3 regions of the Luteibacter sp. P1_D3 genome follow, and region 2 is predicted to be linked to each of the others. Evidence: predicted binding sites of a transcription regulator. Region 2 holds the regulator's gene; each other region holds the start of a gene.

Region 1 (3,273 bases), on a different contig from region 2:
TCAAGTCGGCGAGTAAGCAGGTAGCGGTGGGGTGGCAGGCCGAAGGCTTGCTTGAACGATCGGGCGAAGTGGGCTTCGGAGACGTGGCTCACGCGTGCGAGCCGGCAGACCGGCCACGTCTCGTGTGACGCGGCGTCTATCTGATCCTTGGCTCGTAACAGGCGGCGTAGTAACTCCGGGTCCACGGTGTGTCACCTTCGTTGTGGGAGCCGCTTCAGCGGCGAGCTCTTCCTTCGAGAGGGGCTGAGGCCAGCAACCTTAAGGAAGCGCTACTGCGCAGCGCGTTGTGTGCCATTCGCCGCTGAAGCGGCTCCCACATGTATTTATTGGTCGCCGCCGTCGGCGACGACGCGGGCGCGGCCGCGTTGCTTGGCCAGGTAGAGGCGACGGTCTGCCACGGCAATGGCCGGCAGGATCTCGTCGCCTTCCTTGGGCACCAGGGTATGCACGCCGGCACTGAGCGTCACGCGCTTGCCGGGACCGAGGCCGCCGTGCGGAATCATCGCCTTCTCGACCAGATCCAGGCAGCGCCAGGCCAGGGCCAGGGCGGTGGCCTCATCGGTATCCTGCAGTAGCAGCACGAACTCCTCGCCACCGAARCGGCAGAGCAGGTCGTCCGGGTTGCGTACGATGTTGGACAGCGCCGTGGCCACGCGCTTGAGGCACTCGTCACCTTCCAGGTGGCCGTAATGGTCGTTGTATTGCTTGAAGAAATCGATATCCAGGACAACCAGCGACAAGGTCTGTCGCCCCTGCCGCGCATCCCGCCACGCGGTCTCCATGACCATGTCGAAGCGACGACGGTTGGCGACGCCGGTGAGTCCATCCTTGAACGACAACTCTTCGAGTTCGCGCTGCATGTCGAGCAGCTTCTCTTCGGTGCGCTTACGCTCACTGATGTCGAACATGAAGCCAATGAGCGCGTTGGGCGAGCCGTCGGGATTGCGCACGACATGGACCACGTCGCGAATCCAGACGTATTCGCCATTCTTGGTCAGCGCACGATAGTCCGCTTCGTGGTCGACACCGGCCTGCGACTGCGATACGCAGAAGTCGAAGACCCAGGCGCGGTCTTCGGGATGCATGCGGTCCGCCCAGTCCTGCACCGTCGCCCAGGATTGCGGGGCCCAGCCGAGAAGCGCTTCGATCTGTGGACCGATGTAGGCGAAGCGCAGCGTCGCCCAGTCGATTTTCCAGGGAATGGCACGCGTGGATTCGAGCAGGGTCTTATAGACCCCGACGTCTTCCTCGAGAATGATGTCTTCGATGCTCATGGCCTTCCCCACTGACGGCGGCGCCAGTGTAGCGGCGAAAGGCCGTAAAGCTTGAGTCTCAGTGCTGTCGCGACCAGGGCGGAACGCCATTTACTTACGAATGTTCGTAAAATAGTGTTGACACGGCCGCAAGAGCCCACGTATTTTCGCAAAACCCAGGCACCTGCCAAAAGTCACTCCATGGCGGGACCTGGGCAAAAGGAGGAACTTGCGGRGGCAAGTGGGGTACGGGGGAGCGCTCGCTCGGGGGAGTGAGCGCTGCAGGTTATCCGGCGCCAAGTGACCCGCCAGAACCGCTTTGGACGAATAACCAATCGTTTTAGTGGCCCACCTTTCTGGGTCAATTTCGGGGAGTCATACATGTATCTGCACAGCATCCGTCGACGCGGAGGCTTCCGGCCGACCGCGTTGGCCATCGCGCTTGGCCTGTCTATCGGTACCATCGCTCCGGTCATGGCCCAGTCCACCACCGGCGCGATCTTCGGCCAGGTGCCGGCTGGCACTGGCACCACGGTCAGCGTCACCAGTGACACCGGCTTTACCCGCGACGTGCCTGTCGATGCCGACGGCCGCTACCGCGCTAGCAACCTGCCGCTGGGCAGCTACACCGTCAGCCTCAAGCGCGAMGGTGCCGTGGTCGATACGCGCAAGGACGTACCGATCAAGGTCGGTGGCAGCACCGACGTGTCGTTCGCCGCCGCTGCTTCGGCCACCTCGGCCCAGTCGCTGGATTCGGTGACCGTCACCGCCAACACCTTGCCGCCCATCGACGCCACCGCAGTCGATGCGCGCACCGTGATCACTTCCGAGACCCTGGCCCGCCTGCCGCTGGGTCGTAACGCCGAAGCTATCGCCCTGCTGGCACCGGGTGCCGTGCCGGGCGCCCAGACCCTGGGTAACGGCCGCTATCGCACCGTCTCCTTCGGCGGTTCGGGCGCCTCGGAAAACGCCTACTACGTCAACGGTTATGCGACGACGGATCCTTACCGCAACCTCGGCGGCGTGGGCCTGCCGTATGGCGCGATCGACCAGCAGGAAGTCTATACGGGCGGCTACAGCGCCAAGTACGGTCGTTCCGATGGCGGCGTGATTTCGCAGGTCGGCAAGAGCGGCACCAACGACTGGCATTTCGGTGCCCAGGTGCTGTGGGAGCCGAAGTTCGCCTCGTCCGCCCCGGGCAGCATCTATTACAGCGATGCCACCCTGCCGCCGGGCTACGGCTACCAGACGCCGGCCAGGGCCGGCACGATCTACCGTAACCGCGCCGACAACACCAAGTGGACGACCACCTACAGCGCCTACGCCGGTGGCCCGCTGATCAAGGACAAGCTGTTCTTCTTCATCGCCGCGGAAGCGGAGAAGTCCGAAGGTGTGTCGACCGCGTCGGTGGAAGCCAACCCGGTCGCCAACAACCACTACACCTACAATCTTCCCAAGTACTACGCGAAGGTCAACTGGAACATCAACGATTCCAACATCCTGGAATTGACCGGTATCCACTCGACCGACGAGCAGCGCGGCACGTACTACAACTACGRCTACCCGACCCGTTCGCAGGGTGCGGCGCTCGGCTCGGACGCCGACACGACCAAGCTCGACTCCAAGTACGCCATCGCCAAGTACACCTCGTACATCACCGATGACGTGACCCTGACGGCGACCTACGGCAAGAGCTGGACGACCGACTACCTGCAGAACCCGACGCCGAACATCGTCAACCAGCCGTACATCGACCGTCCGGACCTGCAGAACCCGACGCTCAACGGCGGCCGTCCGATCACCAACCTCAACACCTCGAACCTGTCGCAGGATCCGGGTGCGGGCAGCCATACGCGTGGTCTGCGCCTCGATCTCGAATGGCAGCTCGGCGATCACCACCTCGCCGGTGGTATCGACAACATGCATTACTCCGGCGACAACGTCGGCCAGTCGACCAGCGGTCCGGGTTACTACCTGCGCTATCGCCGTGCCGCCAACCCGAACACCCCGATCAGCAACT
Region 2 (3,273 bases):
CAAGCTCGACGAGGCACCGCTGATCGGCGGCGCCCTGTCGGCACTCATTCGCCACGCCATGCCGCTGGACTACACCACCGACGGGCAGCGCGTGCCCGAAGACATCGCCTCCGCCGATGCGCGCAAGCTGGTCTGCCTCGCGGCCCAGTTGCTCAAGCAGCGCAACGAGGAGCCCGACGACGCCATCCTTGCCGATCGTTTCGGCACCGCGGCGCCCGCGCTCGCCTGATCGGGAACCCGCATAACGTGACTACCGCCACCGCACACTCTTTCACGGCAGTGAACTCCTTCATGACCACACACGTCGATAGCACCCAGGCCGCCGGCCTCAACTGGCTTGACGACCGTCGCCCCACACGCAGCATCGCGATCGCGGGCGGCAAGGGCGGCGTCGGCAAGACCACCGTGGCGGTCAACCTCGGTATGGCCCTGGCCATGGGCGGACGCGACGTMGTCCTGCTCGATGCCGATCTGGCCATGGCCAATATCGACGTGCTGCTCGGGCTGCAGCCGACCCGTCATCTCGGACACATGCTCGAGGGCGAGTGCCGCATCGAGGATCTGATCCTCCAGGCGCCGCATGGCCTGAAGGTGATTCCGGCCACCTCCGGCGCCCGTCGCATGGCGCAGCTGCCGAACATCGAGCACGCCGCCGTCATCCGCGCGTTCGACGAATACCCGATCGCTCCCGAATACCTGATCGTCGACACCGCCGCCGGCATTTCGGACAGCGTGTCCATGTTCGCCGCCGCTTCGGACGAAGTCGTGGTGGTGGTCTGCGACGAGCCGGCCTCGCTGACCGATGCCTACGCCCTGATCAAGGTCATGAGCCGCGAGTTCGGCGTGAACCGCTTCCGCATCGTGGCCAACATGGTCCGCCACGCCCAGGAAGGCCGCCAGTTGTTCGAGAAACTGTCCCGGGTGACCAACCGGTTCCTGGATGTTTCCTTGGATTTCATGGGGATGGTCCCGCACGACGAGTACCTGCGCCAGGCGATTCGCCGCCAATCGGCGGTGGTCGATGTCTGGCCGAGCAGCCGATCCGCCGTCGGATTCAAGAATCTGGCCAGGTCGGTCGATACATGGGGTGAACCCGAACCCCGTGCTCAGGGTCGCATCGGCTTTTTCGCCGAGCGGTCCCACCTGGGAGGAGGGTTGCCACTGTGAGCGTTGCGACGGAATACCTTGAAGTCACGCGAATCCCGGCGGATCAATTGGTACGAACCCACGCGCCGCTGGTGCGCCGGATCGCCTATCACCTGATGGGCCGGCTGCCGCCGAGCGTGGATGCAAACGACCTCATGCAGGCCGGAATGATCGGACTGCTGGAGGCCGCAAGAAATTACTCGCCGACTCGCGCGGCCAGTTTCGAGACCTATGCGGGTATCCGCATACGGGGCGCGATGCTGGACGAACTGCGCAAGACGGACTGGACCCCCCGCTCCGTGCACCGGAAGTTGCGCGAGGTGGCTGAAGTAACGAGGCAGATCGAGAACGAAACGGGTGGTGATGCCGAAGACGCCGAAGTGATGAAGCGGCTGGGCATCGACGCCATGGAGTACAACCAGATTCTGGCCGACGCGGCGAGCGCGCGGTTGCTCAGTCTTACGGCGCCCGAAGGCGACGAAGGCGCGGCAATCGATGTCGCGGACCCGGATGCCGCGGGTCCGGAAGGGCTCTTCGAACAGGACGGCTTGCGCGATGCGCTGGCCCAATCCATCGACGGCCTGCCCGAACGCGAGAAGCTGGTGATGTCGCTGTACTACGATGAAGAGCTCAACCTGAAGGAAATCGGTGCGGTGCTGGGTGTGAGTGAATCGCGGGTGTGCCAGATCCATGGCCAGGCCCTGATCCGCCTCCGCGCACGCATGACGGGTTGGAAAGACAAGCATTGACGGCATTACGGTGCCGTCGCCGGTAAGAACGCGCAGTCAGGCGGAGACGAGTTTTGGACAAGAACATGAAAATCCTCGTGGTGGACGATTTCTCCACCATGCGGCGCATCGTCAGGAATCTCCTGGTCGAGCTGGGATTCACGAACACCCTCATCCAGGAGGCTGAAGACGGCAACGCGGCGCTCACGATGCTGCGCGCCCAGCCCTTCGACCTGGTGGTGACCGACTGGAACATGCCCAACATGACGGGCATCGACCTGCTCCGCGCGATCCGCGCGGACGCCGCGCTGAAGTCGATGCCGGTGCTGATGGTCACGGCCGAGAACAATCGCGACCAGATCATCGCTGCCGCGCAGAGTGGCGTGAACGGCTACGTGGTCAAGCCGTTCACGGCGGTCACGCTGAAGGAAAAGCTCGACAAGATCTTCGAACGACTCGCCGCGGCTGCGGGCTAAGGGAATAACGATGAACACCATGCTTACCGCCGGCCACGAGGTCGTTCCCGAGCTGCGCGAGTTGCTCGATGCCGATGACAGCGTCGCCTTCGAACAGGCGCTCGACCGCCTGTTGCGCAGCCGTGAACAGCACCTGTTCCTGGCCCTGGGCCACCTCGCGCGCGATCTTCATGAGTCGGTCCGCCGCCTCGCCTCCGATATCTCCAGCGATGGTGTGCCGGGCAACATGAGCGACGCGCGCAAGCACCTGCGCGACGTGCTCGAGATGAGCTCGCAGGCCGCCCACCGCACCCTCGATTTCAGCGACAAGCTGCGCCCGCAAGCGCAGGCGCTGGCCAAGCAGGCCGACGAAGTGCTGGTGCTCGACCAGGCCGATCCCGCCTTCGCAACGAGCGCGACGGCCCTGGCCGTGCGCGTCGGCGATTTCGCGCAGAGCTGCGACATCGGCCTGGGCGAGATGGTCGAAGCCCAGTCCTGGCAGGATCTCTCCGGCCAGCGCGTGGCGCAGGTCGAATCGTTCATGGCCAAGGTGGAGTCGTCGCTGGTCGAGCTGGTGCGTCTCACCGGTTCGCTCGCGGGCGGCGCTCACGCACCGGCCGCGGACAAGGTCAGCCAGGACGAAGTGGATCGACTGCTCAGCGAATTCGGGTTCTGAGCGCCGTATGAGCGTGGAGCTGGACAACGAGCTGCTCAATGTCTTCCTGATCGAAGCACGCGAACTGCTCGAGAGCCTGGGCGAACAGCTCGTGGACCTCGAAGCATCGCCGGGAGACGCCGAGCTGCTGAACGCGGTCTTCCGCGCGTTCCATACCGTGAAGGGCGGTGCGGGCTTCCTTGGCCTCAACGCCATGGTGGAGCTGTGCCACCGCGCCGAGGACCTCCTCAACGAGGCCCGTAATGGCGCGGTGGTGTTGAACCCCGGC
Region 3 (3,273 bases), on a different contig from region 2:
TGCGGTGCCAGGCCAAGCGACTGCGCGCGCTCCAGCATCGACTTCACGCCGGCGGCATCGATGCGCTGGTTACTGCCGTTGCTGGTGGGTGAGGCGAGACGCAGGGTGACGCTGCGGCGAGGTGACGGAAGGGACTGGGTCATGCGCGTGCTTCGAGAAGGACGGCGCTGTAAGCGCTGGTCGGAACGGGAAGGCCGTGCATGCAGGCGAAATGGTCGAGCTGAAGACCGCTCTTTTCGAGCTGCCTGCGCAACGACATGAATTCGGTTTCGAGGCGCGACACGGTTTCGCCGTGCTGTGCCCAGAGACGTACGGACACGCGCGGGACGCGAAGCTGGATCTCACCTTGTACGGCGCCGAGCGTCGGCGGATCGATGGCAAAGCCGACGGTCCACATCCCCTCGGGTTCGGAGGGGCTCGGCTTGCCTTCTTCGATGCGAAGTTGCAGCACGTCGTAACCACGCACGCCGGCCAGCGGAATCTCGATCATCCACAGTCCGGCCTGCGGATGTGACTCCAGCTGACCGATCTCGACGCGGGAGAGTGCCGCACGCACGTCGCCTCGCAACTGCCCGACGAGCTCATCGACGTTGTCTTCGGTCACCGTGAGTTCGGCGAGTGCGGCAGCGCGGGGCTGGGCCACGAGCGCACGCTGCGCCAGGGGCGGCGGCGTGTCGCTGAGCGGACGTCCCGGCATGCCGTCCGCACCGGGACGGGGTGCGGGGCGAGCTGCCGGCAGATCGGTGAGCGCGCGGCGAAGCGAAAGAAGTGCCGCCTTGAAATCGTCGGCCGCCGGCGTCTCTTCCTTCGGCTCGGCCAGATGCGCTTCGAGGAAGGCGCCACTCTTGGCGATGGCTTCCTTCATGCCCAGCGGCGTGCTCACGTCGTCCGGCTTGCTGATCGCTGCTTCCAGTGTGGCAAGGGCTGCACGCAGGGTGGCGGGTAACGTCCGGGCGATCGGTCGACTGGCCAGGGCGGACAGCACCCCGAGCAGCTGGGCGTAGCCGTTCTGCAAAGGCAGGCGCTCACGCAGGCCCTGCATGGCGACGCGGTCGTCCACGGCGCCAGGGAGCACCTCGAGCTGCGGTTGGGTGCCCTGGGTCAGTACGCGAACCTGGAATTGGTGGGGCAGGGAGGTCCCCGCCGCGTCGGCCTCGACGGTCAGGCCGCCGATGTCGAGCAGGAGTTTGCCGATGTCGGTCTGCCCCATGATCCGAGCCGTCAGCAGGGTGCCCACGCGCCACGTATCCGCGGCGGCGGTGGTGCCCGAGACCGCGCCCGCCCACAACTGGGCAGCGATACTGGTCGGCTGGATGATCAAGGGCAGGTCCTCCCGAGGGCCTGGGCGAGTCCGGCTGGACGCGCTCCTGTGGCTTAGGAGATCGGCGGAATCTTGCGAAACTTTAGCAAGGCCCTACAAAGGCCCCGGCTGCCCCGCGGGTGGGTCCAAGGTAGAATGGGCGGATGACCCAGCTTCCTTTCGACCTCCTCGCCACCGATGGCGCGGCCCGGCGTGGCCGTCTCCGATTCGGCCGTGGCACCGTGGAAACCCCGGCCTTCATGCCGGTGGGGACCTACGGTTCCGTCAAGGCCATGACGCCCCGCGACGTGCTCGATACGGGCGCGGAGATCATCCTCGGCAACACCTTCCACCTATTCCTGCGTCCCGGACTGGAGATCGTCGGCGAMTTCGGCGGCCTGCATAAGTTCATCGGCTGGGATAAGCCGATCCTTACCGATTCCGGCGGCTTCCAGGTGTTCTCGCTGGCGCACAAGCGGAAGATCACCGAGGAGGGCGTGACCTTCGCCTCGCCGGTGGACGGCTCCAAGGTGTTTCTCTCGCCCGAGGAGTCCATGCGCATCCAGAAAGTCCTGGATTCGGACGTCGCCATGATCTTCGACGAGTGCACGCCGTACCCGGCCACCGAAAAGGTCGCCTCCGACTCCATGGAGCTGAGCCTGCGCTGGGCCGAGCGCTCGCGTCAGGCCTTCGACGACCTGAAGAACCCCAACGCGCTCTTCGGCATTGTCCAGGGCAGTACCTACGAGAACCTGCGCCACCGGTCGGCCGAGCGCCTGATCGAGATCGGTTTCGACGGGTATGCGGTGGGTGGTCTCGCCGTGGGTGAGCCGGAGGAAGAGCGCAACCACACCCTCGACCTCACGCTCCACATGCTGCCGAAGGATCGCCCACGCTACCTGATGGGGGTGGGTCGTCCCGAGGACATCGTGGAGGCCGTGCGCCGCGGCATCGACATGTTCGACTGCGTCATGCCCACGCGGAACGCCCGGAACGGCTTTCTGTTCACCCGGGAAGGCACGTTAAGGATCCGTAACGCGAAGTTCTCGATGGATACGCGCGTGATCGAGGAAGATTGCGACTGCTACGCCTGCGCCAACGGCTTCAGTCGGGCCTATCTGCGTCACTTGGACCGCTGTAACGAGATCCTCGGCAGCCAGCTGGCGACGATGCACAACCTGCGTCACTACCAGCGGCTCATGGCCGGCCTGCGCGGCGCGATCGAGACGGGCACGCTCGACGATTTCGTCGCCGACTTCTACGCGGCGCGGCGCAAGGCCGAGGTCGACGGCTGATCCGGCGGGCTTGCGGGCGCCACATGGCGCCCCAAAGCCTTGGCGGGGCGCGGTACATAAGCGTCGGGGTGCGTGGCATAATCCACGATCTTTTTACGTGAGCAGCCGCTTTTCCGTGGCTGTTCCATGACTTGCGAGAATTGACGATGAGCCTTCCGACCTTCGCCGCCATTGCACAGGCCACCGCTCCCGCTGCCGCCCCCCAGGGTGGAGCACTGGGCCTCTCGCCGCTGATCATGATGGCGGTGCTGTTCGGCATCTTCTATTTCATGATGATCCGCCCGCAGATGAAGCGTCAGAAGGAGCATCGCAACCTGCTGTCCGCTCTGGCCAAGGGCGACGAAGTCGTGATGGGTGGCGGTCTCGCCGGCCGCATCGAAGAGGTGGGCGAGTCGTTCGTCCGCGTGGAAATCGCCCCGGGCACCGTTGTCCAGGTGCAGAAGGGCTCGATCACCCAGGTCCTGCCGAAGGGCAGCCTCAAGAAGTCCTGAGCTTTGTCTCAACGGCGTCAGCCGCGGCCGCTTGTGGCCGCTTTTCATGGAATGGCAAGGCATGAGTGATTTTCCACGCTGGAAATACGCGCTGGTCGTGATCGTGTTGCTGCTCGGCATCGTTTACGCGTTGCCGAACGTCTTCCCGCCCCAACCGGCGGTGCAGATTTCGGGTAACCGCGGTGCA

Evidence for each region. The regulator FliA, encoded in region 2, starts transcription of late flagellar genes. The targets are predictions, from matches to a motif close to TAAAGTTTNNCNNNCNNNGGCCGATAA.
Region 1: the regulator FliA is predicted to act here: its motif matches at 1,303-1,329, upstream of AC1DYM_RS07145 (GGDEF domain-containing protein).
Region 3: the regulator FliA is predicted to act here: its motif matches at 1,380-1,406, upstream of fliK (flagellar hook-length control protein FliK).

Annotation. Positions count from the first base shown of each region.
Region 1 is NZ_JBFUAT010000007.1:108,110-111,382, reverse strand. It holds gene AC1DYM_RS07150 (helix-turn-helix domain-containing protein) at 1-185, opposite strand, end outside; gene AC1DYM_RS07145 (GGDEF domain-containing protein) at 324-1,274, opposite strand; gene AC1DYM_RS07140 (TonB-dependent receptor) at 1,641-3,273, shown strand, end outside.
Region 2 is NZ_JBFUAT010000001.1:262,524-265,796, reverse strand. It holds gene flhF (flagellar biosynthesis protein FlhF) at 1-229, shown strand, start outside; gene AC1DYM_RS01220 (MinD/ParA family protein) at 292-1,167, shown strand; gene AC1DYM_RS01215 (RNA polymerase sigma factor FliA) at 1,164-1,895, shown strand; gene cheY (chemotaxis response regulator CheY) at 1,949-2,350, shown strand; gene AC1DYM_RS01205 (protein phosphatase CheZ) at 2,361-3,005, shown strand; gene AC1DYM_RS01200 (chemotaxis protein CheA) at 3,013-3,273, shown strand, end outside.
Region 3 is NZ_JBFUAT010000048.1:10,090-13,362, reverse strand. It holds gene AC1DYM_RS20910 (flagellar biosynthesis protein) at 1-143, opposite strand, end outside; gene fliK (flagellar hook-length control protein FliK) at 140-1,321, opposite strand; gene tgt (tRNA guanosine(34) transglycosylase Tgt) at 1,465-2,595, shown strand; gene yajC (preprotein translocase subunit YajC) at 2,742-3,086, shown strand; gene secD (protein translocase subunit SecD) at 3,148-3,273, shown strand, end outside.